2 regions of the Leucobacter albus genome follow, and region 2 is predicted to be linked to the other one. Evidence: predicted binding sites of a transcription regulator. Region 2 holds the regulator's gene; the other holds the start of a gene.
The links. The regulator LexA, encoded in region 2, represses DNA repair genes until DNA is damaged. The targets are predictions, from matches to a motif close to TCGAACANNTGTTCGA.
Positions count from the first base shown of each region.

Region 1: the regulator LexA is predicted to act here: its motif matches at 7,520-7,535, upstream of ruvA (Holliday junction branch migration protein RuvA).

Region 1 covers NZ_BAAAKZ010000003.1:527,536-542,026, reverse strand. Annotated here, with positions in the region: gene ABD115_RS06130 (RelA/SpoT family protein) at 1-2,066, opposite strand, end outside; gene secF (protein translocase subunit SecF) at 2,345-3,385, opposite strand; gene secD (protein translocase subunit SecD) at 3,387-5,237, opposite strand; gene yajC (preprotein translocase subunit YajC) at 5,291-5,746, opposite strand; gene ruvB (Holliday junction branch migration DNA helicase RuvB) at 5,833-6,858, opposite strand; gene ruvA (Holliday junction branch migration protein RuvA) at 6,855-7,466, opposite strand; gene leuA (2-isopropylmalate synthase) at 7,588-9,354, opposite strand; gene ABD115_RS06095 (DUF2207 family protein) at 9,511-11,334, shown strand; gene ABD115_RS06090 (DUF2207 domain-containing protein) at 11,324-13,240, shown strand; gene ABD115_RS06085 (DUF5684 domain-containing protein) at 13,269-13,655, opposite strand; gene era (GTPase Era) at 13,746-14,491, opposite strand, start outside.
Region 2 covers NZ_BAAAKZ010000003.1:52,184-66,674, reverse strand. Annotated here, with positions in the region: gene ABD115_RS03945 (MaoC family dehydratase) at 1-301, shown strand, start outside; gene ABD115_RS03940 (SseB family protein) at 345-1,232, opposite strand; gene priA (bifunctional 1-(5-phosphoribosyl)-5-((5-phosphoribosylamino)methylideneamino)imidazole-4-carboxamide isomerase/phosphoribosylanthranilate isomerase PriA) at 1,246-1,995, opposite strand; gene hisH (imidazole glycerol phosphate synthase subunit HisH) at 1,992-2,663, opposite strand; gene hisB (imidazoleglycerol-phosphate dehydratase HisB) at 2,660-3,268, opposite strand; gene ABD115_RS03920 (cytochrome c biogenesis CcdA family protein) at 3,279-4,103, opposite strand; gene ABD115_RS03915 (DsbA family protein) at 4,124-4,978, opposite strand; gene ABD115_RS03910 (histidinol-phosphate transaminase) at 5,008-6,093, opposite strand; gene ABD115_RS03905 (LysM peptidoglycan-binding domain-containing protein) at 6,363-6,776, opposite strand; gene lexA (transcriptional repressor LexA) at 7,074-7,736, shown strand; gene lipB (lipoyl(octanoyl) transferase LipB) at 8,286-8,891, shown strand; gene lipA (lipoyl synthase) at 8,888-9,931, shown strand; gene ABD115_RS03885 (methylenetetrahydrofolate reductase) at 9,988-10,878, opposite strand; gene ABD115_RS03880 (uroporphyrinogen decarboxylase/cobalamine-independent methonine synthase family protein) at 10,875-12,155, opposite strand; gene metE (5-methyltetrahydropteroyltriglutamate--homocysteine S-methyltransferase) at 12,155-14,473, opposite strand.

The DNA.
Region 1 (14,491 bases), 480 kb from region 2:
TCGAAGAGAAACCTGCTGATTGCGAGCCGCGAGGTCGAGGTATTCACCGAGGCAGAGAGGATATTGACGTGATGGTCAGACAGGGTGCGCGTGACGTCAGACAGCAGCCCCGAACGGTCGAGGGCCTCGACCTGAATCTGCACAAGGAAGACGCTCTTTGAGGTCGGCGCCCACTCCACCTCGACAATGCGCTCCTGCTGCGACTGCAGGTTCTGAAAGTTGTGGCAGTCTGTGCGGTGCACGGACACGCCCTGCCCCTTCGTCACAAAGCCGCGAATCTCGTCGCCCGGAACCGGCGTGCAGCACTTCGCGAGCTTGGCGAGCACATCGCTCGCGCCCTTCACGATGACTCCGCTCGAGGTCGCCCGAGACGATTGCGCTCGCGGAGTATCGACGAGCGGAATTCCGAGTGCGGCCGGTTCAGTCGACGCCTGATCATCGAACAGGAGCGCTGCGACCTTCTCGACGACCGATTGCGCAGACACGTTGCCCTCGCCGATCGCCGCGTACAGGGTCGTGACATCTGCGTGATTGAGCTGGAGCGCGACCTGCTGGAGCGCCTCGGAGTTCATGATCTGATGCAGCGGCAGGCTCTGGCGTCTGAGGGCCTTGGTGAGCTCCTGCTTGCCGGTCTCTGCGGCCTCCTCGCGCCGCTCCTTCGTGAACCACTGACGAATCTTGTTCTGAGCGCGCTTGCTCTTCACAAAGTTCAGCCACGCCTGATTGGGCCCGGCATTGGGGTCTTTCGAGGTGAACACCTCGACGACGTCGCCGTTCTGCAGTGCCGTCTCGAGCGGCACCAGGCGCCCGTTGACGCGGGCCCCCATCGTGCGGTGCCCGACCTCGGTGTGCACCGCGTAGGCGAAGTCGACCGTCGTGCCTCCGGCCGGGAGCCCGATCACGCGCCCCTTCGGGGTGAACACGTAGACCTCTTTCGCCCCGATCTCGAAGCGCAGGGCGTCGAGAAACTCGCTCGGGTCTTCGGTCTCTGCCTGCCAGTCCGAGATGTGGGCGAGCCAGGCCATGTCGTTCGAGCTACTCTGTTTGTCGCTGCCCTGCTGACGTTGCTTGTACTTCCAGTGTGCAGCGACACCGTACTCGGCGCGCTGGTGCATTTCGACGGTGCGAATTTGAATCTCGACGGCCCGGCCGTCTGGCCCGATGACCGTGGTGTGCAGCGACTGGTAGAGGTTAAACTTTGGCGTTGCGATGTAGTCTTTGAAGCGGCCCGGAATGGGTGTCCACCGCGCGTGCACCGCCCCGAGCACCGCGTAGCAATCGCGAATCGAGTTCACGAGCACGCGAATGCCGACGAGATCGTAGATGTCATCGAAGTCGCGGCCGCGCACGATCATCTTTTGATAGATCGAATAGAGCTCCTTCGGCCGCCCGGTGACCTCGCCCTTAATTCGCGAATCGCGCAGATCAGTCTCAATCGACCCGATCACCTTACCGACGAGCTCGTCGCGCTGCGGGTTGCGCTGCTTCACGAGGTTCTCAATCTCGGCGTACAGCTTCGGTTTGAGCACCGCGAACGACAGGTCTTCAAGCTCCGTCTTCATCGACTGAATGCCGAGCCTGTGCGCGAGCGGCGCGTAAATCTCAAGCGTCTCTTGCGCCTTGCGCTTTGCCGAGTCGCCCGAGACAAACCCCCAGGTGCGCGCGTTGTGCAACCGGTCGGCGAGTTTGATGACGAGCACCCGAATGTCTTTCGACATCGCCACAACCATCTTGCGCACGGTCTCGGCCTGGGCCGAGTCGCCGTACTTCACCTTGTCGAGCTTCGTCACGCCGTCGACGAGCATCGCGATCTCTTCACCGAAGTCTTGGGTGAGCTCCTCGAGCGAGTAGTCTGTGTCTTCGACAGTGTCGTGCAGCAGCGCCGCTGCAATGGCGACGGGCGCTACGCCGAGCTCGGCGAGAATTTTGGACACGGCAATCGGATGGGTGATGTAGGGCTCACCGCTCTTGCGTTTCTGCCCGCGATGCGCTCGCTCCGCGACGTCATAGGCGCGCGAAATGACCGAGAGATCGGCGCGCGGGTAGTTCGCACGCACCGTTCGCATCACTTCTTCGATCGCGCCGTGCGTGGCCCCGCGTGAGAATATTCGCGGCACCAACCGGCGCAGCGAAGTCGTACTCGCCTGTGTTGCGTCTGAACTCACCACCGCAGCCTCCTCACCTGTTAGAACGCTACACCAGGGAGTGCGATTTCCAGGAATCGAGGGGCGGCACCACGCCGCGCAACCCACCGCCCTGCGCCCGCGAACCACGCAGCAGGGCCCCGCACGCAGCAGGGCCCCGCACGCAGTGTACGGGGCCCTGGCACGCGAAGCGCGCAGTACTAGCGCGACGCAGTGCTCTCAGCAGTGGCAGCGCTCGCATCGTCGGCCTCGCCCTGACGCTCACGCAGCCTGAGGATGCGCTCGTCGCGCTCCCGCACAGCCTTGTCACCGGCCCGCATGTGCGCGTAAGCCGGGGCCGCGACAAAGATCGTCGAGTAGGCGCCGGCGATAATGCCGATGAAGAGCGCAAGCGAGATATCGCGCAGCGTGCCTGCTCCGAGGAAGCCGGCCCCAACGAACAGAATCGAGGCAACGGGCAGCAGCGCGACGACCGACGTGTTGATCGAACGCACGAGGGTCTGGTTCACCGCAAGGTTCACCGCCTCGCCAAAGGTGCGGGCGTCGCTCAGCTCGCCCGGGCTCGTGTTTTCGCGAATCTTATCGAACACCACGACCGTGTCGTACAGCGAGTACCCGAGAATCGTGAGGAACCCGATCATCGCAGCCGGCGTCACCTCGAAGCCGGCTAGGCCATAGATTCCCGCGGTGATGATGAGGTCGTGGAAGAGCGCGAGCATCGCGGCAAGCGACATCTTCCAGGTGCGGAAGTAGAGGGCCATCACCAGCGCCGCGAGCAAGATGAACACGACGAGCGCGATGATCGCCTGCTTCGTGATGTCTTGGCCCCAGACAGGCCCGATGAACGAGTAGGTAACCTCGTCGGTGTCGACGCCGTAGCCCTTCGCGAGCGCCTCGGTCACCGCGCGGTTCTGCGCATCATCCAGCGCCTCGGTCTGCACGCGAACTTCGTTCTGGCCGAGCACCGAGATGCGCGGCGCGCTGCCTGGCAGGCTCTCGGCGACGGCGCGGGCTGCGACCTCGGGGTCGCGCTCCTGACTGTTCGCGACGTGCACCTGGAACTGGCTGCCGCCGGTGAACTCGATTCCGAGCTGGAAGCCACCGCGCAAAAACGGGCCGACGATGGCGATGATCAACAGCACAGCCGAGACCGTGTACCAGAGCTTGCGCCGACCGACGAAGTCGATCGACTTCTCGCCGGTGTAGAGGGCGTTGCCGAATTCAGCGAATGAGCGAGCCATCTCAGCTCTCCTTTCCTGCGCCGGCAACCTCGGCTGCCTTGCGCTCGGCGATGGTCTGGCGTCGCTCTGCCTCGCCACGACTCTTTGCGACCTTCTTCGCGCTGCCCTTCGTTGCCACGACGGGCTCACGGAAGGCCATGCGGCCCTGGTAGACCGCGCCAAGCTGGCGTGGGTCGAGCCCCGAGAACTTGTAGCCGCCCGAGTACACCTTGGTGCGCGCAAGCAGCGTCATCATCGGGTGCGTGAACAGCGCGACAACGAGCACGTCGACGATTGTCGTGAGGCCGAGCGTAAACGCGAAGCCCTTCACGTTGCCGACCGCGAGCACGAACAGCACGACCGCCGCGAGCAGGTTCACACCGTCAGAGGCCAGCACGGTTCGGAATGCCCGTTTCCAGCCGCCCTCGACTGCCGCCGTGATTCCGAAACCGTCGCGAAGCTGGTCGCGAATGCGCTCAAAGTAGACGATGAACGAGTCGGCCGTGAAGCCGATGGCCACAATAATGCCGGCGACGCCAGCAAGCGACAATCGGTAGCCCTGGCGCCACGAGAAGAACGTGAGCAGCAGATACGTCAGAATCGCGGCGATGCCGAGCGACGCGATCGTCAGCGTGCCGAGCAGGCGGTACTGGAACAGCGAGTAGACGACGACGAGCCCGAGCCCGATGAGGCCTGCGATGAGCCCGCCAAGGAGCTGGTTCGAGCCGAGCGTCGAGGAGATGTCTTCCTGGCTCTGCACGGTGAAGCTCATGGGGAGCGCGCCGAACTTGAGCTGGTCTGCGAGCACCTTCGACGAATCCTTGGTGAAGTTGCCCGAGATCGCTGGGCGCCCGTCGAGAATCTGCGCGTTCATCGTCGGCGCCGAGATCACCTTGCCGTCGAGCACGAAGGCAAACTGGTTGAGCGGAGGCTGCTGGCCGAAGAGCCTGGTGCTCACCTTGCCAAACGACTTCGCGCCCTCCTTGTTCATGGTGATCGCGACCTCCCACAACCCGGTGGTGCCGCCACCATTCGGCATGGCCTGCTGCTGCGAGACGGCGTCAGTGATGACATCGCCCGTCAGCTCGACCGGGCCGAGGATGTACTTGAGGAGCCCGGTCTCGTCGCAGGTAATCAGCGGTTTGTCGGCCGGAGCATTCGCGACCTCGAGCGCGCTGTCTGCGGTGCAGGTGAACTCCGCGAACTCCTGCAGCAGCGCCGGCGTCAGCCAGGCCTGATCTGCCGGGTCTTTCGGCAGCGGGTCGGGGTAGAGATCGCCGGCCGGCTCTTGCGTCGCAGCGTCGTCTGCGGCAGCATCCTCCGCGGCCGCCTCCTCCGACGCTGCATCCTCCGCGGCCGCATTCTCTGCAGCTGCATCCTCCGCGGCCGCATCGTCTGCGCTCGCATCCGCTGCCGGGGTATCACCCTCGACGGCAGCGCCGTCTTCGGGAGTTGCGGCGCCGGCCTCGGCCGGTGCCTCAACGAACACGCCACGGAAGTCGAGCGCGGCCGAGGCCTGAATGCGCTGGAGGGTCTCGTCATCGACCTTGCCGGGAATCGCAACCGAAATGTGGTTACTGCCCTGCGTCGTAATCTCTGCCTCGGAGACGCCCGAAGCGTTCACGCGCTGGCGAAGAATCGACACTGCCTGGTCGAGCTGCTCACCGGTGACGGCCTTGCCGTCATTTTGGTTTGCCGCCAGCAGAATCTGCGTGCCGCCCTGCAGGTCGAGCGCGAGTTTCGGGGTCCACGTCGCATCGCTGCGATACACCCCAAGGGTAATAAGGCCCGTCAGGCCGACGATGATCGCCAGCAAGAAGATGAGCGAGCGACGGGCGCTCTTCACCGCAGGCGCGACTGATGGTTTCGCCAAGACAGCTGTCTCGCTTTCAGTGTAGCGGCGCGGGAAACCGCGCCAGCGGGTAATTACTCCTTGTCGGAGTTCTTGTCTTCGCTCTTCTCGGAGGTCGCCGCGCCGTCAACGTCGACGGCGGCGTCGGTGGCCTCTGCAGCAAGCTCGTCTGCGGCTGCCGGCTTCTCTTCTGCCGAGGTGAAGCGCTCACCGAACTCGGGGTCATCGTCTGGTGCGAGCGCGCCAGGCTCGTCGTCGACGACGGGAGCATCTGCCGGGGTCACGACCTGACCGATAGCGTTGCGGTGCACCACGAGGGTGCTGGTGCCGCTCTGGACGGTCACTCGGTTCTCTTCGTCATCGACGGCAAGAATGGTGCCGAAGATGCCCGACTGCAACATCACCTCTGCACCAGGCTGCATGTTGTTCTGCATCTCTGCCATCTGCGCCTGGCGCTTCTTGCTGTTGCGGAACATGAAGAAGATAAGCACGGCAACGAGGCCGAGCATAATGAGTGTCATCGGATCCATGAGGCGGTGACCCTTTCAAAGTAGTGGAGCGCGCCCTTGAACACGCGCGGACCGCACAAGTCTAGCGGTGTTTGCTGCACGCGTCGCTACGAGTCAGAAGATGGTGGGGCAATACCCAGATGCGACCAACCAAGCGTCGTCGCGATCCGCCCGCGAGGCGACCTGGCGATGAGCCCGGCGCGCATCAAGAACGGCTCGACAACCGACTCGATCGTCTCGGCCTCCTCACCAACCGAGGCAGCGAGCGTCGAGAGCCCGACTGGCCCGCCGGCAAACCGCTCCACAATAATGCGCAGCACCTCGCGATCGAGCCGATCGAGGCCGTGCTCATCAACGTCGTAGAGCGACAGCGCGGCTCGCACTGACCGCTCGTCGGGCTGCGTGCCGTGCACTAGCGTGTAGTCGCGCACGCGCCTGAGCAGCCGGTTGGCGATGCGCGGAGTGCCGCGCGATCGCCCGGCTATCTCGACAACACCCGCGTCGTGCAGCGGAAAGTCGAGCAGCCCGGCCGCGCGGCTCAGCACGCCCTCGAGCTCCGAGTTCGCGTAGTACTCGAGGTGGGCCGTAAAGCCGAAGCGATCACGCAGCGGGTTCGGCAGCAGACCAGCCCTGGTGGTCGCGCCGACGAGGGTAAACGGCGACAGCTCGAGCGGCACCGACGTCGCGCCTGCGCCCTTGCCGACCATGATGTCGATCTTGAAGTCTTCCATCGCGAGGTACAGCATCTCCTCTGCGCTGCGCGCCATGCGATGAATCTCGTCGATAAAGAGCACCTCACCTGGCGTGAGCCCCGAGAGCACAGCGGCGAGATCGCCGGCGTGCTGAATCGCGGGGCCAGAGGTCTGCTGCAGCGGCACGCCAAGCTCGGTCGCGACGATCATCGACAGCGTCGTCTTGCCGAGCCCAGGGGGGCCTGCAAGCAGAATGTGATCTGGCGTTCTCCCCTCGATCTGCGCCGCGCCGAGCAGCAGGCCAAGCTGTTCGCGCACCTTTTCCTGGCCGACAAACTCTGCGAGCGAGCCAGGCCTCAGGGCCCCCTCGTAGCCCACCTCGGTGGGCAGCGCCTGCGGCGACAGCTCCCCCGCCTGCTGCGGGCCAGCCGCGGGGCTCATCTGCGCCCTCGCTGCAGCAGCGTGAGCGCGGCGCGCAGCAGCTGAGCGTTCGTCATCTCTGCGCCGGCGTCTCGCGCGTCGATCACGGCCTGCCGAGCCTCACCCTCACCCCAGCCGAGGCCCTGCAGCCCCTCGGTTACCGCGTCTGTGAGCGCATCGTGCGGCGCGACCGCGCCGGGGTCTGCAGCCGCGTCGTCGGCGAGCTCGAGCGAGCTCAGCTTGCCGGCAAGTGACACCGTGATGAGCTTCGCCGTTTTCGGCCCGATGCCAGAGACCTTGCGAAACGGCTTGTCATCTTCGGCGGCAACAGCGCGCGCGATCTCTGCGGGCGAGAGCTCGGAGAGCACGCCGAGCCCCGACCGCGGCCCCACCCCGGAGACGCCGATCAGCACGCCGAACACCCAGAGCTCGGCCTCGGTCTCGAAGCCGTAGAGCGTGAGCGAGTCTTCGCGAACGATGAGCGAGGTGTGCAGAAACAGCTGTTCACCGACCGCCGGCCGTGGCATTCGGCCGCCCGGCACCTCGACCCGCATGCCGACACCGCCGACGCCGAGCACAACCCAACCGACCCCGGAGGCCAACACCTCACCGCGCAACGAAGCAATCACACGCTAAGCCTAGGGCGCAACACCCCAAAACACCGCCGCGCCACACCACAAATTCGAACATATGTGCGAACTTGTGATGTGGCGCGGCGCTTGCATACCGTCTCGACGGGCGCCCGTGACGCTACGCAGAGACCTGCTCGCGCTCGACAACCGCGTTGCGCACCGACCGGTTCACCGCCGACACGATCGCCTTGAGCGTCGCGCGGCTCGTGTCTGGGTCGATGCCGACGCCCCACAGTCGCTGGCCGTCGACCTCGAGGTCGACGTAGGCAGCTGCCACCGCGTCGCCGCCGCCACTCATGGCGTGCTCGACGTAGTCGAAGAGCGTCACCTGGTGCCCCGAGGCGTTCAGGTTATTGATGAACGCGTCGACCGGGCCGTTGCCCTTCGACGTCTCCTCGCGCTGTTCGTCGCCGTCGCGGAACTCAACGGTGAGGTTGGTCACTCCGTCGCCAGCGCTCACCGACGAGGTGCGGAACAGCTCGTAGCGACCCCAGCGCTCGGCGCCGTCAGCGCCGACGGAGGGAAGGTATTCGTCTTGGAAGATCGACCAGATCGCGTCGCTCGACACTTCGCCACCCTCGGAATCGGTGACGCCCTGCACGACCGCACTGAACTCGATCTGCAGCCTGCGGGGCAAATCAAGCGAGTGGTCGGTCTTCAAGAGGTATGCGACACCGCCCTTGCCCGACTGCGAATTCACGCGAATAACGGCCTCGTACGAGCGACCGAGATCTTTCGGGTCGACGGGCAGGTACGGCACCGCCCACTCGACCTCGTCGATCGAGACTCCAGCCTCGTCTGCGTCGGCCTGCATGCGCTCGAAGCCCTTCTTGATCGCGTCTTGGTGCGACCCTGAGAAGGCGGTGTAGACGAGATCGCCGGCCCACGGGCTGCGCTCGGGCACACGCAGCTGATTGCAGTACTCCGCGGTGCGGCGCACCTCATCTAGGCGCGAGAAATCGATCTGCGGGTCGATGCCCTGCGTGAACATGTTGATGCCGAGGGTCACGAGGTCGACGTTGCCCGTGCGCTCGCCGTTACCGAACAGGCACCCCTCAATGCGGTCGGCGCCGGCCATGTAGCCGAGCTCGGCGGCCGCGACCCCCGTGCCGCGGTCGTTGTGGGGGTGCAGCGACAAGATCACGTTCTCGCGGTGGTTGAGGTGACGGCCCATCCACTCGATCGAGTCGGCGTAGACGTTCGGTGTCGCCATCTCGACGGTCGCGGGCAGATTGATGATGACCTTGCGCTCGGGAGTCGGCACGAACACCTCGAGCACGGCATTGCAGACCTCGACCGCATACTCGAGCTCGGTGCCCGTGTACGACTCGGGCGAGTACTCGTAGTAGATCTCGGTGCCCGCGGCGATCGGCTCGGCCGCCTTGCACAGCTTCGCACCCTCGACGGCGATCTGCTTGATGCCCTCGCGATCGGAGCGGAACACGACGTCGCGCTGCAGAATCGACGTCGAGTTGTACAGGTGCACGATCGCCTGCTTCGCGCCGATGAGCGATTCATACGTGCGCGTGATGAGGTGCTCGCGGGCCTGCGTGAGCACCTGAATCGTGACGTCGTCGGGAATGGCGTTCTCTTCGATGAGCTGGCGCACGAAGTCAAAGTCGGTCTGGCTGGCCGAGGGGAAGCCCACCTCGATCTCTTTGTAGCCCATCTGCACGAGCAGGTCGAACATCACGCGCTTGCGCTCCGGGCTCATCGGGTCGATGAGTGCCTGATTGCCGTCGCGCAGGTCAACGGCGCACCACCGCGGCGCCTGGGTGATCTGCTTCGTCGGCCAGGTGCGGTCTGGCAGGTCGACGGGAATGATCTCGGTGTACGGGCGGTAGCGGTGAGTCGGCATACCGGAGGGCTGCTGCATGTTCTTCATAACGTGTTCCTTCTTCGTAACGTTCGCTCAGCCAAACACAAACACCGCGACGAGGAAGGCCTGAGACTGAATTAGTTCGAAGTCGAGGACTCGTCGCGGCAGCTAAGAAGAAGCGAGCCGAACAGCATGCGGCAAGTTTAGCGTAATCTCGAAGATATGCGAAAACTCCCCAGAATCGCTTCGCTCGCGCTCGCCTCTTGTGCCCTGATTGCTGCGACGCTCGGCGTGCACGGGGCAAGCGCCCCTGCGGCCCACGCCGACACCGAAGACTTCAGCTACGAAACGTGGCACGTCGCCTACGAGATCGACGTCGATGCGGCCGGCACCGCCGTCGCCAACGTCACCGAAACCGTGGCACCCCGATTCCCGGAGTCAGACCAAAACCGCGGCATTGTGCGGGGCATTCCCATCGATTACCAGGGCGCTAGCACCAACCCGCGCGACTTCACCGTGACCGACGCAGCGGGGGTGCCCGTACCGTTCGAGGTCGAAGACGAAGACGGCTTTCGCATCGTGCTCGTCGGCGACGACAGTTTCGTGCACGGCCTGCAGACCTACGTGATCAGCTACACCATGTCGAACGTGGTGCTCTCGCGCGACGACGGCGCGGCCGACGAGTTCTACTGGGACATCATGGACTTCGAGCACCTACAGCCGGTGGGAGACTTCAGCGCAGAGGTCTCGTTCTCACCGGAGCTCGCTCCAGCGCTGACGGGCGATGCCCGATGCTACTGGGGAGCGCCGCAGAGCACCGCAGAGTGCTCGCTCGAGGGCGCGGGCAGCGAGGCCGACCCCCTCGTGCTCCGCGGCCTCGGCCTGGAGCGGCAGCAGGGCGTAACCGTTGCGGTCGGCCTCGCGCCCGGCACGATCGCGCAGCCCGCTCAGCGACTGCCAAACTTCGCGCTCGACTTCGCGCCCATGTTCATTGGCGCAGCTGGCCTCGCCACCGGAGTGACGAGCAGCGTGCTCGTCGGGCGCTTCAAACGCGCCAAGCGCACCGCGCGCGGGGTCGTCGTGCCGCAGTACGACGTGCCAAGGGAGCTCCCACCGCTGCTCGCTGCGTCGCTCGCGGGCGGCGCGCTCGAGTCGCCGGCCCCGGCCCAGATCGTGCACCTCGCGGTGAACGGCGTGACCAGGCTCGAAGACGGCGAGAAGATCGGCAAGCTCAGCGGCCGCTCGAAGCCGACGCAGGTGGTTCGCGTCGTCGACCCGAGCCGGGCCGTCGATGCGCTTGACCGCCGCGCGCTCGAGACCCTGGTGCCCGGGGGCGTCGCTGGCGACGCCCGCACACTACCGCAGAAGAGCACCGAGTTCGCCGAGGCGATGACCGCGCTCACGGCGGCGGGCGCGCAGGCAGCGAAGGATCGCGGCTACCTCGAGCGGGCCTCAGCTCCCAGCGCGCGGCCGCTCGGCATCGCCACGCTCGCGCTCGGCATCGTGCTCATTGGCTTCGGGATCGTCGGGTTCGTGTTTCGCGGCCCAGCCCTCCCGTTCCTCTTCGTGAGCGTCGGCTTTCTCCTCGGCGCGGCCGGCGCGTTCGCTCTGGCCCGGCACACCGTGCACACTCAGGCGGGCGCCGATGCCAGGGAGTACCTCGCTGGGGTGCGCATGTTCATCGAGGTTGCCGAGGCCGACCGAATTCGGGTGCTGCAGTCGGCATCGGGCGCCGAGCGGCGCGAGGTCGACGGCCTAGCCGTGATTCACCTGTATGAGAGGCTGCTGCCCTACGCGATGCTGTTCAAGCTCGAGTCGGAGTGGACGCGGGCGCTCGAAACGCGCTACAGCATGGAGCCCGGGTACGTACCGTACTGGTACCCGGGCCTTGCAGCCCACGGCATCGCCGCTCTGCCAAGCACGCTCTCCCGCTACACCGAGTCGCTGTCGAGCGCGGTGAGCTACACCTCCTCGAGCGCGGGCGGTTCGACCGGAGGGGGCTTCGCTGGTGGTGGCGGCGGCGGCGGTTTCTCGGGTGGGCGGTGACGTGGGCGGCCTGAACCCGGTTGGTGCCGCGCGTTCGCTCCGACGCCGCGCCGCGCGTGCGCTCGGTCTCGGCCTCATCGCCGGTGTGGTGGCGTTTGGGGCGCTGTTTGCCCCTCCTGGCACGGTGCCGCTTCGAGCCGCGGATCCGCCACCCGCGGCGGCGAGCGTTGACGACTACTACTACTCCGCCTGGCACGTCGAGCTGAGCGTGAGCGCCGACGCGGCGGGCCGATCGGTCGCCCGGGTCACCGAGACGATCACGGCGCAGTTTCCCGACTCCGACGTCAACCGCGGCATCGTGCGCGGCATTCCCATCGATTACGCGGGGTGGAGCACCGACCCCCGCGACTTTTCAGTCACCGACGAGGCCGGCCGCGCGGTGCCGTTCAGGGTGAGCGACGCACAGGGTGCGAGACTCGTCGGCATCGGCGATGCGAACTACGTGCACGGCGAGCAAACGTATGTGCTGGGGTACACGCTCTCAGACGTCATACTTCCCGTCGACGACGGCCCCGGCGACGAACTGTACTGGGATCTCATGGGCACCGACCACGGCCCACGCATCGACAGCTTCACGGCGGAGGTCACGTTCTCCCCAGAAACCGCGACCGCGCTCGACGGCAACATCGCCTGCTATTCGGGCCTGTTTCTTGGCGGGGCGCGATGCTCGTTCACGGGCACAGGCACCCCCGATGCGCCAATCACCATCGCTCCGATGGAGCTCTCGCGCGATCACGGCGTGACGCTCGCGGTCGGGCTCACCCCCGGAGCCTTTGCGCAGCCGCCGAACCGCCGCCCCAGCTTCACCCTCCAAGCGCTCCCCCTGATTGTCTCGGGGCTCGCCGCTGCCGGGGGCATCGCAATTCCGTTCGTCGTGCGCTCCGAGCGGCAGCGGCGGCGCGTCGCTCGCGGCACCATCGTTCCCCAGTACGACGTTCCAGCACACCTTCCACCGCTCATCGCCGCTCCGCTCATCGGGCGAAGCGCTGCGCCGGCTGGCCCGGCCCAGATCGTGCACCTCGCGGTGAACGGCGTCACGCGGCTCGAAGACGGCCCCTCCGCGCTGCAGGGCGGCGCGCCGCAGCCCGTGATTCGGGTGCTTGACCCGAACCGAGTGCGCGACCCGCTCGACCACCAGGCGCTGCAGACATTCGTGCCAGGCGCAGCCCCCGGGTCGGCGATTGTCGTGCCGCAGCGCAGCACGCCGTTCGCGTCGGGCGTTGCGGCGCTCGAGCGCGCGGGCGGCGCCGAGGCCGTGCACCGCGGGTATCTCACGAAGGATCGCCTGCGTGGCTCCGCCTGGTTGGGATTCTCGGTGCTCGTGCTCGCGGTGCTCGGCTTCGTGCTCGGGTGGGTCACGTTTGGGGTGCGCGGGCCCGGCGCGCCCGCCCTTGCGGTTCTGATCAGCGCCGTCGCGATCACTCCCACGTTTTATGCGATGAAGCGCCACCTCGTGTGCACCCCGAGCGGCGCCGAGGTTGCCGAGTGGCTCGCGGGGGTGGAGCTTTTTATTCGCGTGGCAGAGGCCGATCGGCTGCGCGTGCTGCAGTCTTACTCTGGGGCCGAGCGGCGCCAGGTCGGCGAGCTCAATGTCATCGAGCTCTACGAGAAGCTGCTGCCATACGCGATGCTGTTCAAGCTCGAGCGCGAGTGGTCAGAGGTGCTGCGTGTGCGCTACGAGGCGAACCCCCAGTATTCGGCCCCCTGGTACCCGGAGCTCAACCACTCACGGTTCGGCTCGCTGTCGAGTTCGATGACCCGCTACACGGGAGCGCTCGCCAGCGCGTCTCGGTTCAGCACGTATTCTGGCGGCGCGTCGTTTGGCTCCTACAGCGGTAGCAGCGGCAGCAGCGGCGGCGGCTACGTCGGTGGCGGGGGTGGCGGCGGGTTCACCCACGGCCGCTAGCGCCTCGCCCCAGGCCGCCCCCGCACCCCTAGTGCTGCCGGGGCACGTAGCGGGCGTCACCGAGCCCAATGATGAAGTACCCGATCATTGGGAACAGCCACAGCCAGAAGACGGAGAACGCGCCGCCCTTGCCGAAGTTTGCGCCGAGCCGCACAGCCACGAAGATGGCGAAGATGAAGCCAACGACGGGAATAAGGTAGAGCAACGACATCCACCCCGAGTAGCCGGCGATCTTCACGATGAGAATGAGGTTCACGATCGGAATGAAGGCGAGGATGCCAGGGTAGCCGGCCTTCGTGAACATCTTCCAGGCTGCGATGGCGACCACCACGTACAGCGCCAGCATAAACAGCGAGGTTGTGCCGGAGAAAACGGCTGCGAGGGCTTCGTCCATCGGGGTATTTGCAGTAGTCATGCCAGCAATACTAGAAGCAAACGCATAGCGATGTGAAAGATTCGTGCCGCGACACCCGGCCCGTTCAGCGCGATTTCACCCGGCGCTGGGCTAGAACCCCAGGCGCCCGAGCGCCTTCGGGTCGCGCTGCCACTCCTTCATCACCTTCACGCGCAGCGACAGGTACACCCTGCGCCCGAGCAGCGCCTCGATCTCGCGCCGCGCATCCTCGCCAATCTGACGTAACCGCGAGCCACCCTTGCCGATCACGATGCCCTTCTGACTGTCGCGCTCGACGTACAGCGACGCATAGAGCTCGAGCAGACCGAGCTCGCCCTCTTCCTCTGCCTCCCGCTCCTCACGATCGTCGACGGTGACGGCGAGCGAGTGCGGCAACTCCTCGCGCGCCTCACGCAGCGCGGCCTCGCGAATCAGCTCGGCGATGCGGTCGTCTTCGGTCTCATCTGTCGAGGCCTCGTCGTCGTAGAGCGGCGGCGAGACCGGCATGAGCGCGAGCAATTCGTCGCTGAGAATGTCGAGTTGCTCGCGGGTCACCGACGAGATCGGCACGACCGCATCCCACTCGCGCAGCTCGCCGAGCAGCAGCAGTTGGTCGAAGATCTCGCTCTTGGAGGCCTCATCGACCTTCGTGAGAATCGCGACCTTCTTCGCGCGAGGGAAATCGTTCAGGCGGTCGTTGATGAAGCGGTCGCCCGGGCCGAGCTTCTCGTTCGCTGGAACGCAGAAACCGATCACGTCGACGTCGCCGAGCATCGATTCGACGAGCGCATTGAGGCGCTCACCCAGCAGCGTTCGCGGGCGGTGGATCCCCGGGGTGTCGACGATGATCAGCTGGC
Region 2 (14,491 bases):
CGGCCCCTTCGGCGCAACGATCGCCCACGGCTACCTCACGCTGTCGCTCATTCCCCACCTCGCCGGCGGGTTGATGGCCGTCGAGCGGCTTGCGATGGCCGTGAACTACGGCCTCGACCGGGTGCGCTTTCTACGACCCGTGACGGTGGGCTCACGGGTGCGAGCCACGATCGAGATCACCTCTGCCGAAGAGAGCCGACAGGGCTGGCGAGTCGGCAGCCGCACGACCGTCGAGATCGAGGGCAGCGAACAACCGGCCCTCGTCGCCGACACTATAGCGCTCTACGTGCCGGAGCGGTAGCCGCAGGCGCGGGCGGGGCTGGGTGCGCCGCGGGCTCGCCCCGCTACGACGCGAGCCTGGGCACGACGCGCATCGAATCGACGCGCTCGGCGATGACACCCTCGCGGGCCCAGCGCTCCTGCAGCCCGGCGAGCATCGCGGTGAGTGCTTCGCGATCGAGGCCATCGTCGATGAGCAGATGCACCTCGGTCTCGGGCGCCGTGAGGTCGCCTGCGGGGTCACCCGGCAGCAGGGCGAGCGCGCGGAGGGAGACCTCGCCAGCCGCCCCAGCCAAGAAGGCGTCGCGCACCACCGGGTCGGCCCAGGCGGGCGGCCCCGTCTCGCCGAGGGCGACAGCCTCGAGTTCGGGCCGCCGAATGCCAAACTGAGTGCCGGGCGACCCGGGGTCGACGATGATCAGGTCAGTGCCCTCTTGCGCCGCCGCTATCGCGGCCTGCGGGCCGGGCACCGGAATCGGGCGCGACCCGGGGTTCCAGCGCTGCATCGCGGCCACCGATGAGAACACCGGCATCACGCGCCGCCCATCGGGGCTCGCGACAGTCACGATCGAGAGCTCCTGGGTCTTCTCGACGATGCGACCGTCTGGCGTCTCCCCCAGCTCGCCGGCCTCGGCGAGCAGCGGCACCAGCACGCGGCAGCGCGACAGCTCCATGAGCACGGCCTGGCGCAACGTCGACAGCTGTGCAATGACCTCGGGCGCCGCACCGCCTGCGCGGTAGCCCTCGGCCGCAGCCCGCATCGCGGCGAGCGCGGTGGCGAGCGCTGGCGGGGTCTCGCCGTCGTCGTCGGCGAACGCGGTCTCGTGGTGGTCGAAGGTGCGACCCGCCCACGGAAACCCCGCCGAATCGGCTGCCCCGCCGGCAACCAAGCTGTCGGGCACGCCCGTCGCCCTCGGGGTGTCGCCGGTCGACGGCAGCTTCTTGATCGCCATCTCGCGCCCCGCGCTACCTGCCAGCTACGTCGAGCGCCGCTGGCAGCGTAAACGCACCGTCGTACAGCGCCTTGCCGATAATCGCGCCCTCGACGCCGTGCGGCACGGCCTCGCGGAGAGCCGCGATGTCGTCGAGGCTCGAGATGCCGCCAGAGGCGATCACCGGGCGATCGGTGCGCGAGCAGACCTTCTTGAGCAGTTCGACGTTCGGGCCGGCCATCATGCCGTCTTTCGTGACGTCGGTGACGACATAGCGCGGGCAGCCCGCCTCCTCGAGCCGCTCGAGCACGTCCCACAGGTTTCCGCCGTCTTCGGTCCAGCCGCGGGCCGCGAGGGTTTCGCCGCGCACGTCGAGGCCGACGGCGATCTGCTCGCCGTAGTGGGCGATCACGGCGCGAGTCCATTCGGGGTTCTCGAGGGCGGCGGTTCCGAGGTTGACGCGGGCGGCGCCCATCTCGAGGGCCGCTTCGAGGCTCGCGTCGTCGCGGATCCCGCCCGAAAACTCGATCTTCACCCGGTTCCCGGCCCTGGCGATGATCTTGCGCGCGATGCCGACGTTGGAGCCGCGCCCAAATGCTGCGTCGAGGTCGACGAGGTGGATCCACTCGGCGCCCTGCTCGATCCAGTCCATTGCCGCGTCAACCGGGCTGCCGTAATTGGTCTCGGTGCCTGCGGCCCCCTGGGTGAGGCGCACGGCCTTGCCGTCGACCATGTCGATGGCGGGCAGCAGCTGCAGCTTCGGGCTCGTCGCGAGCTCGGTCATTGGTTCTCCTTGATGGGGCGTGCGGGGGTGAGCGAGCCGATCCAGTTGCGGAGCAAATGGATGCCGGCCTCGCCCGATTTTTCGGGGTGAAACTGGGTCGCGCTCAGCGGGCCATTCTCGACCGCGGCGACGAACGGCTCGCCGTAGTTCGACCAGGTGACCCTCGGAGCGGTCGCGGGCGTGCGCCCCTCGAGCGACCACTCGGTGGCCGCATTGGAGTGCACGAAATAGAAACGCTCGGCCTCGATGCCCCGCAGCAGCACCGAGCCTTCGGGTGCCTCGACGGTGTTCCACCCCATGTGGGGCAGCGTCGGGGCTTCGAGCTCTCGCACCGTGCCCGGCCACTCGCCGAGGCCCTCGGTCTCGACGCCCCGCTCAATGCCGCGCTCGAACATGACCTGCAGCCCGACGCAGACGCCGAGCACGGGGCGACCGCCCGCGAGCCTGCGGCCGATGAGCTCGTGGCCCTGAATCGCACGCAGCTGCGCCATCACGGCGTCGAACGCACCGACACCGGGAACGAACAGGCCGTCGGCGCCGAGCACGCGCTGCGGGTCGCGAGTGAGCTCGACCTCGGCGCCGGCGCGCACGAGCGCCTTCACCGCAGAGTGAACGTTACCCGACCCGTAGTCGAGCACTGCGACGCGCGGGGCATCGCCTCCGCTCACAGCGCGCCCTTGGTGGAGGGAATGCCGGTCACCAGTGGATCCTTCGCTTTTGCCGTGCGGAATGCGCGCGCGAAGGCCTTGAACTCCGCCTCAGCGATGTGATGCGGGTCGCGGCCCTCGATGAGGCGCAGGTGCACCGACAACCTCGCGTTGAGGGTAATCGCCTCGAAGAAGTGCCGCACCATCGAGCCCGTGAAGTGGCCGCCGATGAGGTGAAACTCGAACCCCTCGGGCTCGCCCGAGTGCACGAGGTACGGCCGACCCGAGATGTCAACGACGGCCTGCGCGAGCGCCTCGTCGAGCGGCACGAAGGCGTCGCCGTAGCGCGAGATGCCGCGCTTGTCGCCGAGCGCCTCGAGAATCGCCTGGCCGAGCAGAATGCCGGTGTCTTCGACCGTGTGGTGCACGTCGATGTGCACATCGCCCTCGGCGCGCACTGTGAGGTCGGTGAGCGAGTGCCGCGCGAACGCGGTGAGCATATGGTCGAAGAACGGCACACCGGTTTCGATATCTGCTTCGCCGGTACCGTCGAGGTTCAGGGTCAGTCGAATAGCGGACTCACTGGTGGCGCGCTCAAGCGTCGCGATGCGTGCAGCTTCGGTCATGCTCTCGATCCTATCGCGAGGCATCGCTCTGGCGCTGCCTGGCCCGCCAGCGCATCACGGCCCAGATGCCCAGCCCGGCGACGGCTGCGACGCCGAGCACAACGAGGTCGGAGACGCCAGCGGTCGCCCGCATCACGTTCGCCTCGACGCCCGCCTGGGTGCTCGCATCGAGCATGCCGCCAAACTTTTGCGCCCCGTCGGTTGCGAGCATGAACACGCCCACCGCGATCGTGATGAGCCCGCCGATCACGTTCGACCAGGAATTGCGCCACCGCCCGATCACGAGCTCGCGCGGTCGCATCAGCTTACGCACCCCGGGTATGCGGTTCCACACCAGCGCAAGCAGAGCGAGCGGCACCGTCATTCCCGCGGCGTAGAGCAGCATTGTTGCCCCGCCCATGAGCGCGTTGCCGCCGAACGCCGCCATCGCGAGCACGGCGCCGAAGATGGGCCCCGCGCAGCCCCCGGCGAGCCCGTACACGGCGCCGAGCGCGTACACGGAGGCGACCGAGGTGCCCCGGGCGCTCTGCTGCTTGGTGAGCGCCGGGAGCGGAATGCCGAGCAGCATCACCGCGCCGAGCACGATGACGAGAACCAGCACCCACGTCATGAGGCCGCTGCGGTTGGCCGCGACCCACGCGCCGAGCGTACCGGCGAGCAGGCCGAGCGGCACGAGCGTCGTCGCGAGGCCAAGGAAGAAGGCCCCCGTGCGCGAGGCGAGCTCGCTCGGCCCCTGAAACGCGTACGCGAAAAACGCTGGCAGCACCATCACCGAGCAGGGGCTCAAGAGCGCGAGCGTGCCGCCGAGAAACGCTCCGAGCAGGCTGAGATCCACCGCGCGACGCTCCCTCTTCGCTAGTTCTTCTTTGCCTCGCGCGCCGCAGCCACCGCGGCGTCGAGCTGGTCACGGAAGGTGTCGACAGGTTGCGCGCCGCTCATGACCTGCCCGCAGTTGCTCGTGGCGAAGAACGGTACGCCCGTGACGCCGATCGCCTGCGCCTCGGCTGTGTCCTTGCGCACCGCGTCTTCGAACTTGCCGCTCTCAACGTCGGCCGTGAATGCGGCGATGTCTGCCACGCCAGCGGCCTTCGCGAAGCCAACCAGGGCCTCGAGGTTGAACTCGCCGTTCTCGTCTTTCGCGCTGTCGGGTGCGTGGTACACCTCATCGTAGAACTCGAAGTACCTGCCCTGATCGCCAGCTGCGCGCGACGCTGCGGCAATGAGAATTGAGTTCTCCCCGCCAACGAGCGCCGCGTCGTGAATCTCGAGCCGCACCTTGCCGGTCTCGACATACTCTTCGATCAGCACGGGCAGCGTGTCGCGCGAGAACGAGCCGCAGTAGGGGCAGCGGAAGTCGGTCCACTCGTGGAGCACGACCGGCGCGTCGACATCGCCGAGAGCGCGCGGGTCGTCGGGGTCGCGCCTGTCGGTGACGGGGCAGGAGTCAGCCGACTGGTCGGCCCCGCTGGAGTTGCCCGCACTGTTCGCCGATTCGCCACCCGAGCGAGGCGCGGCCCCCGCGCTGCCCGTGAAGCCCTGCGCGCCGAGCGCAGCAACGAGCAGCAGCGAGACACCGGCGAGAATCACCGTGGCGAGGCGCATGCGCCGGTAGCGGCGTTCGAGAGCGGGGCGGTCGAGAGCTTCAATCGGCTGCGGCATACCGTCGAGCCTAACGGGCTTTGCAGGGAGCTTCGCCCAGGAAGTGTTCACGAGCGAACCTGCGGGGTACTGCGATGGGCTTAGACACTCCCCGCCGGGCCGAAGGCCGTGATCGCGTCGATCACTACCTGCGTCTCTTCGGCAGTGCCGGCGGTGATGCGCACGTGCCCGGGAATGGCGAGGTCGCGCACCAGAATTCCCTGGTCGCGCAGGCGCTCGAACACGGCCCCAGGGTCTCGGAAGCCACCGACGAGCAAAAAGTTCGAGCCCGACTCGTGCACGACGTAGCCGAGACCGCCTAGGGCCTCGCCGAGCCTGTCACGCTGCGACCTGATCTCGTCGACGGTCGCTAGCATCGCGGCCGAATGGGCGACGGCGGTGGTCGCCGCCGCCTGCGTGAGGCCCGACAGGTGGTAGGGCAGCCTCACAAGCCGCAGCGCATCGACCACGGCGCTGTCTGCCGCGAGGTAGCCGAGTCGCACGCCGGCGAACGCGAACGCCTTGCTCATGGTGCGGCTGACGATCAAGCGGTGCCTGCCTGGCAGCAGCGAGATCGCGGTCTCGGTGTCGGTGTCAAACTCCTTGTAGGCTTCGTCGACAATGAGAATGCCGTCGAACGCGTCGTAGGCGGCGCGAATCGTCTCGAGGCTCATCGGGGTGCCCGTCGGGTTGTTGGGCGCGCACAGCACCACGATGTCTGGCTTGTGCTCGGTGATGGCCGCGACGGCGAGCTCGGGCGAGACCGTGTAGTCGTCGGCCCGTGGCACGTCAACCCAGCCGGTGTCGGTGCCGTCGGCGAGCAGCGGGTACATGGAGTAGGTCGGAGTGAAGCTCATGAGGGTGCGGCCTGGGCCACCAAACGCCTGCAGAATCTGCTGCAGCACCTCGTTCGACCCGTTAGCCGCCCACACCTGCTCCGGGGTGAGCCCGTAGCAAAGGTAGCCCGCGAGCGCCTCGCGGAGCCCCATGAACTCGCGGTCGGGGTAGCGATTCACGTTGCGAAGCGCTGCTGCGAGAGCCTCGGTGGCGTCGGCGATGAAAGCCTCGGGGAGCGGGTGCGTGTTTTCGTTCACGTTCAGGCTGACAGGCACCGCTGCCTGCGGCGCGCCATACGGCGCCTTGCCTACGAGATTGTCACGGAGGGGAAGATCACTGAGTTCGGCCACTCGCCCAGTCTAGCCAGCCGCCGCCGGCCGGTGAGCATGCGCCCCGTAGCCTGTGAAGCATTGGACGATCAGAACGCAATCGAACTAGATCGGCGCGGTTCGAGGCCCGTCGACGCAGCGACCCGGCCCGGCGTTCGCGCCGGTCGCGCCGGTCGCGCCTTGTGTGTGTCTCGCTACTCGCCGAATCTTCTGTTCGCCGACCGCGGCGTTTACCCGTCTTACTGCTCGATGAGCGCACCGCACACCGGTCGCGCTATGCGCGAGTCTTGCTACTCGCCGATCGCGGCGAACGTGAGGTCACTGCCCTCGAAGCGCAGCGGCACCGCGATCGAGTCGCCAGCACGCAGGTCTGCGGCATCGATCTGATTCAGCCGCTGCAGCTCGGCGACAATGTCGCGAGGGTCTGCGGCGGGGTCGAGCGCCGAGGCAATGCTCCACAGCGAGTCGCCCGACTGCGCGAGCACGTAGGGGAACTCTTGCGAGCTCACCGTGCCGTTTGCCTCTGCGCCCGGCGCTGCGAACGCCGCAGCCACACCGAGCGCCCCGGCGATCAGCACCGTGGCGAGGCCACCGAACACGATGCGCCCGCGCCTCGTCAGGCGGAGCTTGGCGGGGCCGGCCACGGTCGAAGCAGCCGCGCCAATGCGGGGGCTCAGCGGGGTAACGATTGCCGTTGCAGTCATGAGGAGTTCCTCTCTCGAGATTGTTCGATCACACTTCAGCAGTTCGAACATCTATTTCGAATATATCTTCGAATGAACGAAACCGCAACCGCAAACTTCGAACAAATATCGCAGCTATTCACACGACACTCGAACGAATGTTTGCCCCGCCTCGAATATCCGAGCTAGGGTTTCGAACAACGAGTTCACCCAATCAGTGACCTCCGACATTCACGCTCACCCCGGCCTGAGCCCCCGAACCCCCCTGAGCAGCCGCGCTCCGGCGCACACGACGACCGCACCACGAGAGGACGAGCGATGAGCGATCTGGCCTCAGCGCCGCGAAAGCCGCTGACAGAGAAGCAGCAGGCGATCCTGGAGTTCATCGCACGCTCGGTCGAGTCACGCGGGTACCCACCGAGCATGCGCGAGATCGGAGACGCCGTCGGGCTCTCCTCACTCTCGAGCGTTACGCACCAGCTGAGTCGGCTCGAACTCGGCGGCTACATTCGCCGCGACCCCAATCGGCCGCGGGCACTCGAGATTCTCGTGGAGCTCGCGGTCACGAGCAGCGCGCTTGCCGACTCCCCCTCGGTCGAGGCACAAGAGACTGCCTTCATCCCGCTCGTCGGCCAAATCGCCGCAGGCGTGCCAATCACGGCCGACCAGCAGGTCGAAGAGATCGTTCCGCTCCCCCGGCAGCTCGTCGGCGACGGGCAGCTGTTCATGTTGAAGGTCGTCGGCGAATCGATGATTGACGCTGCAATCTGCGACGGCGACTTCGTCGTTGTGCGCCAGCAGCGGGAGGCCGACAATGGCGACATCGTTGCCGCCATGCTTGACGGCGAGGCTACGGTCAAAGTCTTCCGCAGGCGCGACGGCCACACCTGGCTACTGCCGAGAAACAGCGCGTTCGAGCCGATTCTCGGCGATCACGCCGAGGTGCTTGGCAAGGTTGTCGCGGTCTTCCGCTCCGTGTAGCGACGCGCACCGCCCAGCACCAGAAACCCCCTGCAGAAACAGGGGGTTTCTGCATTCCCACGGCCCGAGCCCGCGCGCCCGAGCCTATTGAACGCAGATCACCCCGGTTTCTGCAGCCAGCGCCCCGCCGCGCACGGACCCAACCCCACAGCTCGCACGCAGCCGCGCCCGCAGCAACAGCGCGGAACGCCAAACTACACCATCTTGATTTGTTAGACGCAGTCCAACTAACATGTTGGTATGCGCTCCATCACCGCAGCTGGCCCGGTCACGCCAGCGCCGCCACCGTGGCCCGCCCCCGCCCAATCGCACCGGGCAACCCCGAGGTTTGTGACAGCCGGGCTGGCCCCGAACTTCGTCGACTACGCGCTCGGCCTCGAGCTCCAGGCCGAGGCCAGCGCCCGGCTGAGCCAATCGAACCCACCAGCGGGTTCGAACCCACCAGCCGCATCACACCCACCAGCGGGTTCGAACCCACCAGCCGCATCACACCCACCAGCGGGTTCGAACCCACCGGCCGCATCACACCCACCAGCCGATTCGAACGAAGTGAGTGCACGGAGCAACCCAGCCGCGCTCGCGCGACCGGGCGACGCGCACGACGCCGGCACGGTGCTCCTGCTCGAGCACACTCCGGTCTACACGGCTGGCCGCCGAGCAGAGGCGCATGAGTACCCGAGCGACGGCACGCCGGTCGTCGCCGTGAATCGAGGCGGCAAGGTCACCTGGCACGGGCCCGGCCAGCTCGTCGCCTACCCGGTGATTCGGCTCGCGAGCGGCTTTGGCGGGGCCGACCTCGTGCGCGCGCTCGAGGGCGCGCTCATCGCGGTCGTCGCCGAGTTTGGCATAGCGGGCACCCGCGTCGACGGCCGCACCGGAGTGTGGACCGAGCTGCGGGCCTCAGCCGCACCCGCACCAACACTCAGCAAGCTCGCCCAGATCGGCATTCACGTCAGCCGGCGCATCGTCACGCACGGCATCGCGCTGAACTGCAGCAATGACCTCGCCCCGTTCGCAAACTTCGTACCGTGCGGCATCACCGACGCCGGGGTCACCACCCTCAGCGACTGCGTCGGGCGCACCGTCACTCCCGCCGAAGTCGCCCCGGCACTCGAGCGCCATCTCGCTCCCGTACTCGAAAGGTTCGCCGTATGAGCGCCCAGATACTCCCCGCAACGGGCACGCGCCCCGAGCCCGAGCAGCGCAGGCTGCTGCGGGTCGAGGCCAAGAACGCTGAGACCCCCATCGAGCGAAAGCCCGAGTGGATCAAAACGCGCGCGAAAACCGGCCCCGAGTACCTTGCCGTGCAGCAGCTCGTGCGCTCCGAGGGGCTGCACACGGTGTGCGCCGAGGCGGGCTGCCCGAACATCTACGAGTGCTGGGAAGACCGCGAGGCAACGTTTCTTATCGGCGGCTCCATCTGCACCAGGCGCTGCGATTTCTGCCAGATCACCTCTGGTAAGCCGCTCCCTCTCGACCGCGACGAGCCGCGCCGCGTCGCCGAGTCTGTGCGCACGATGGGGCTGCGCTACGCGACAATCACGGGGGTGACGCGCGACGACCTGCCTGACACCGGAGCGTGGCTGTACGCCGAGACGATCCGCCAGATTCACGCGCTCAACCCCGGTTCGGGGGTCGAGGTGCTCGCCGACGATCTCGGGGGTCGACCAGAGCACCTCGCGCAGGTGTTCGAGGCTGCCCCCGAGGTGTTCGCGCACAACCTCGAGACCGTGCCGCGCATCTTCCGGCGCATCAGGCCTGGGTTTCGCTACGAGCGCTCGCTCGAGGTGATCGCCGAGGCGCGCGACGCGGGCATGATCACGAAATCAAACCTCATTCTCGGCATGGGCGAATCGCGCGACGAGGTGTCGGCGACGATGCGTGAACTGCGCGACGCGGGCTGCGACATCCTTACCCTCACCCAGTACCTGCGCCCGTCGAAGCTCCACCACCCCATCAATCGTTGGGTGCGCCCCGAGGAGTTCGTCGAGCTCACCGCCGAGGCCGAGGCGCTCGGGTTCGACGGCGTGCTCGCCGGGCCGCTCGTGCGATCCTCGTACCGCGCGGGTCGGCTGTGGGCTCAGACGATGCAGCGCAAGGGCCGCGCGGTGCCAGCGGAGCTGCGACACCTCGCGGAGCGCGCTGCCGGCGCAGACGTCACGGCAGACTTCCCGCAGGCCGTCGCCACGGTGTAAGGGGCAACCCGCAACGCGGACCGCAGCACCCAGCACCTCCCCGAACCGCGCAACCCCTAGACCAACAGATCCAGCTCCTCGAGCACCGCGAGCACCTGCTCGTGCCGGTTGAACGTGTAGAGGTGGATCGACGGCGCGCCGCCGGCGAGCAGCTCGCGCGCGAGCGAGATCGTGTGCTCGACCCCGAGCTCGGGCGCGAACCCGCCGGCCGCCTCCATCGCGCGCTCGAGCGAAACGGGCGCCGGGCGCCCCGCGAGCGAGGCGACCTTGCGCAGTTGCCCGCTCGTCGAGACGGGCATGAGCCCCGGCAGAATCGGCATCTTCAGCCCGGCGGAGCGGGCGGCGTCAACGAAGCCGAGGTACTCCTCCGCTAAAAAGAACAGCTGTGTAATCGCAAACTGCGCCCCCGCGGCCTCCTTCGCGAGCAGCCAGTCAATGTCGGCCGACTGCCCGCGCGACAGCGGGTGCCCGTTCGGGTAGGCGGCGACAGCGGTGCGCCCGACACTCGTGAACGCAGGCCGCTCGGCCCGCGCCTCGGCGATGAGCTCGGTGAGTTCGAGAGCGCTGAGCGACCCGGCAACCTCCGGGCTCGTTTCGTCGAGCCCGCGAGGTGGGTCGCCGCGCAGCGCGAGGAAGTCGTGGATGCCCGCGTCCATCACCCGGTGGATCGTCTCGCGCACAACCTCGCTGCTCTCGCCGACCGTGGTGAGGTGCGCGAGCGGCAGCGCCTCGGTGTGGTCGCGCAGGTAGGCGAGCAGGTCGAGCGAGGCGTCGCGGTGCGACCCATTCGCTCCGTAGGTCACCGAGATGAAGTCGGGGCCGACCGCAGACAGGTGCTGCACGGAGTTGCCGAGCGCGAGCGCCGCGGCCCCAGACCGCGCCGGGAAGACCTCGAACGAGAAGCGCGCGCGGGTCGGGGCACTGCCGGTGAGCAGGGTCGCGTTCATGGTGTGCCCTCCGTCGCCGGTGCGGATCCGCCACCGCTGGCGGCCGAGCCCACGCTCGAGCCGCCGCGCTCCGATCCACCAGCCACCGCACCACCAAGCACCGAACCACCAAGCACCGACCCGCCGAGCACCTCACCGGCAAGCTCCGTGCCGCGCACACGCGCGGCGACCTTCGCGAAGGCGACGTCGCGCGCGTGGTCAGGTGAGCCGTGCCGCGGTTTCTCGTCGATGAGATACGGCGAGAAGCCGCAGTCATCGGTCGAGCCGAGCAGCTCGGGCGGCACGAACCTCGCCGCGCGCACGAGCTGGTCGCGCACCTGTTCAGCGGTCTCGAGCTTCGGGTTCGTCGGGTTCGTTACGCCGAGCAGCACCCGGGGTGCCTCCCGACCAGCGGCCGCGAGCGCCGAGATTTCGCGGCCTACGAGCCGCGCGACGCGGTCGGGCTCCTTCTCGCTCGCTGCCTGCACGAGAAAGTAACCCGCCTCGATCTGAAACAGCTCGGGCAACAGCTCGGCGTAGTCGACGTCGGCGCTGTGCGCGGAGTCGTTGTCGTTGCCGGGGCAGGTGTGCACGCCGACGTGCGCGCGCTCGGCGTCCGTGAGCTCGCCGAGCACGCGGTTGAGCAGCTCGATGAAGCCCGCGAGCGCCCTCGGGCCGGCCCACGGGGCGCGCACGTCGCGCCTGAGTGCGAGCCTGCCCTCGGTGAAGTCGATCGAGACGCGGCTCGCGCCAGCGGCGAAGCACCGCCTGATGTCTTCGGCGCAGCCAGCGACGACGTCTGCAAGAAACTCCTCGCGCGAGTAGCCGCCGAGGCCGGCCTCCGGCACCGTGAGCGAGAGCATCGACGGCGAGATCACGGCCTGCTTCAGCGGCAGCTCGGTGTGCATGCGCGCCCGCGCGACGTCGTCGGCCGCCCAGCTCTGAAACCGAAACGGCGCCGTGGTGAGCCTGGGCACGACGCGGTGGTGCCCGTCTGCGAACACCGCGAATACCGGCCCCGCCTCGACATCGCCGCCCGCGAGCGGGTAGCTTGCGAAGCTCTGCCTGCGCTGCTCGCCGTCGCTCACGATCGGCGAGCCCGTCGCCGCGAGCCTGTCGAGGGTGTCGCGCACCGCGAGCTCCTGCTCTGCCTCGAGCTCCGTTGCCGAGATCGCGCCGATCTCGGCGTCGAGCACGGTGCGCTGCAGCCGGGCCGGGCGCGGCAGCGAGCCGACCTGCTCGGTGGGCAGCACGCCCACCGGCCAGGCCTCCGCCGCGCCCACAGATTCCGCGCCCACTACGCCTCCGCGCGCACGGCCTTCGCGGCCAGCACGAGGTTCGTGAGGCTCGCGACGGTCTCGTCGTAGCCGCGGGTCTTCAGCCCGCAGTCGGGGTTCACCCAGAGCTGCTCGCCCGGAATGCGCGCGGCGGCGATGCGAATAAGCTCAGTCTGCTCGTCGACGCCCGGCACGCGCGGCGAGTGAATGTCGTAGACGCCGGGGCCGATGCCGCGGGAGTAGCCGTGGTCGCCGAGCGGCTCGACGACGTCCATGCGGCTGCGCGCAGCCTCGATCGAGGTGACGTCGGCGTCGAGGCCGTCGACCGCGTCGATGATCTCGCCGAACTCCGAGTAACACAGGTGCGTGTGGATCTGCACGTCTGCTCCGGCTCCGCCAGTCGCGAGCCGGAACGCGCCGACCGACCAGTCGAGGTAGGCGGCCTGGCGGTCGCGGTCGAGCGGCAGCAGCTCGCGCAGCGCCGGCTCGTCAACCTGCACGATGGAGATGCCGGCGTCGACGAGATCCGCAATCTCATCGCGCAGCGCGAGCGCGACCTGCGATGCGGTGTCTGACAGCGGCTGGTCGTCGCGCACGAACGACCACGCGAGAATCGTGACGGGGCCCGTGAGCATGCCCTTCACCGGCCGCTCGGTGAGCGACTGCGCGTAGGCCGACCAGCGCACCGTCATCGGCGCGGGCCGCGACACATCGCCCCAGAGAATCGAGGGGCGCGTCGCGCGGCTGCCGTACGACTGCACCCAGCCGTGCTCGGTCACCGCGAAGCCGTCGAGCAGCTCTGCGAAGTACTGCACCATGTCGTTGCGCTCCGCCTCGCCGTGCACAAGCACGTCGAGCCCGATCTCCTCCTGCAGCGCGATCACGCGCGCGATCTCCTCGCGCAGGAAGCCGTCGTACGCCGCCTCGTCGATCTCGCCGCGCACAAACGAGGCGCGGGCGTTACGAATCTCGGCGGTCTGCGGGAACGAGCCGATCGTCGTCGTCGCGAGCGCGGGGATGTTCAGGCCGTGCTGCGCCTCCCGGCGGTCGGCCTCGCTCACGCGGGTGCGATCGGCGTCTCCGGCGGCCGCAGCGCGGGTGCGGATCGCGTCGACGCGCACGCCTTCAGCCGCGTCGCGGTCGGCGAGCACCCGATCAACCTCGGCGAGCTCTGCCTCGATCGCCTCCTCGCCCTCGGCGAGCCCGCGCGCAAGCACCGCGACCTGCTCGACCTTCTGGTCGGCAAACGCGAGCCACGAGCGCAGCTTCGCGTCGAGCTTTGCCTCGTCAGCGACGTCGTGCGGCACGTGCTGCAGGTTGTTCGACGTGCCAACGACGGTCTGAATGCCGGCGTCTGCGAGCGAGCGGAGCGTGGCCGCTGCCTCGCGCAGGTCGGTGCGCCAGATGTTGCGGCCGTCGACGACGCCGGCGACGAGCTGGGTGCCTTCGAACGCGGCGGCGAGCGAGCCGTCTGCGAGCTCGGCCGTCGGCAGCGAGCCGCGCACGAGGTCGGCCTGCACAGCCTCGACGGGGAGCTTGGCGAGACGGGCGAGCGCAGCTGACGCGTCGCCGTAGGGCGCTGCGATGAGGATCCGCGGGCGATCCGCCCCCGCACCGAGTGCCCCGTACGCGCGCTCAACAAGCGCGAGCGTTTCCTCGCGCGTCGTGCGCAGCGAGTCAGACACGAGCGCCGGCTCGTCGAGCTGCACCCAGGTCGCCCCGGCGGCGGCGAGCGCGGCGAGCAGCTCGGCGTAGACGGCGACGACCTCGTCGAGGCGCGACACGGGGTCGAAGCCCTCGCCGGCACCGTCTGCCGCCTTCGCGAGCAGCAGGTAGGTGACGGGGCCGACGATGACGGGCCGGGCCTCAATGCCCTGCTCGCGCGCCTCACCGAGCTGCGCGACGAGCGCCTTCGGGTTCGCACTGAACGCGGTGCGCTCCGAGATCTCGGGCACGCTGTAGTGGTAGTTCGTGTCGAACCACTTCGTCATCTCGAGCGGCTGGTGGGCCTTGTCGCCGCGCGCGAGCGTGAAGTAGGTCTCGAGGTCGGAGCCGGTGACGCCCGCGAAGCGCTCGGGAATCGCGCCGAGCGCGAGCGTCGCATCGAGCACCTGGTCGTAGAAGCTGAAGCTCTCTGGCACGGCCCCGCCCTCGGCTGGCAGCCCGAGCTCGACAAGTCGCGCCCGAGTCGCCGCGCGCAGCTCGGCCGCGGTCTGCTGCAGCTGCTCCTCGGTGATGCGGCCGGCCCAGAAGGCCTCGACGGCGCGCTTGAGCTCGCGGCGCCTGCCGATTCTCGGGTAGCCGGCGATGGTGGCGAGTGGAAGCGATGCAGCGGTCATGGGGCCCTCCGTCAGGTA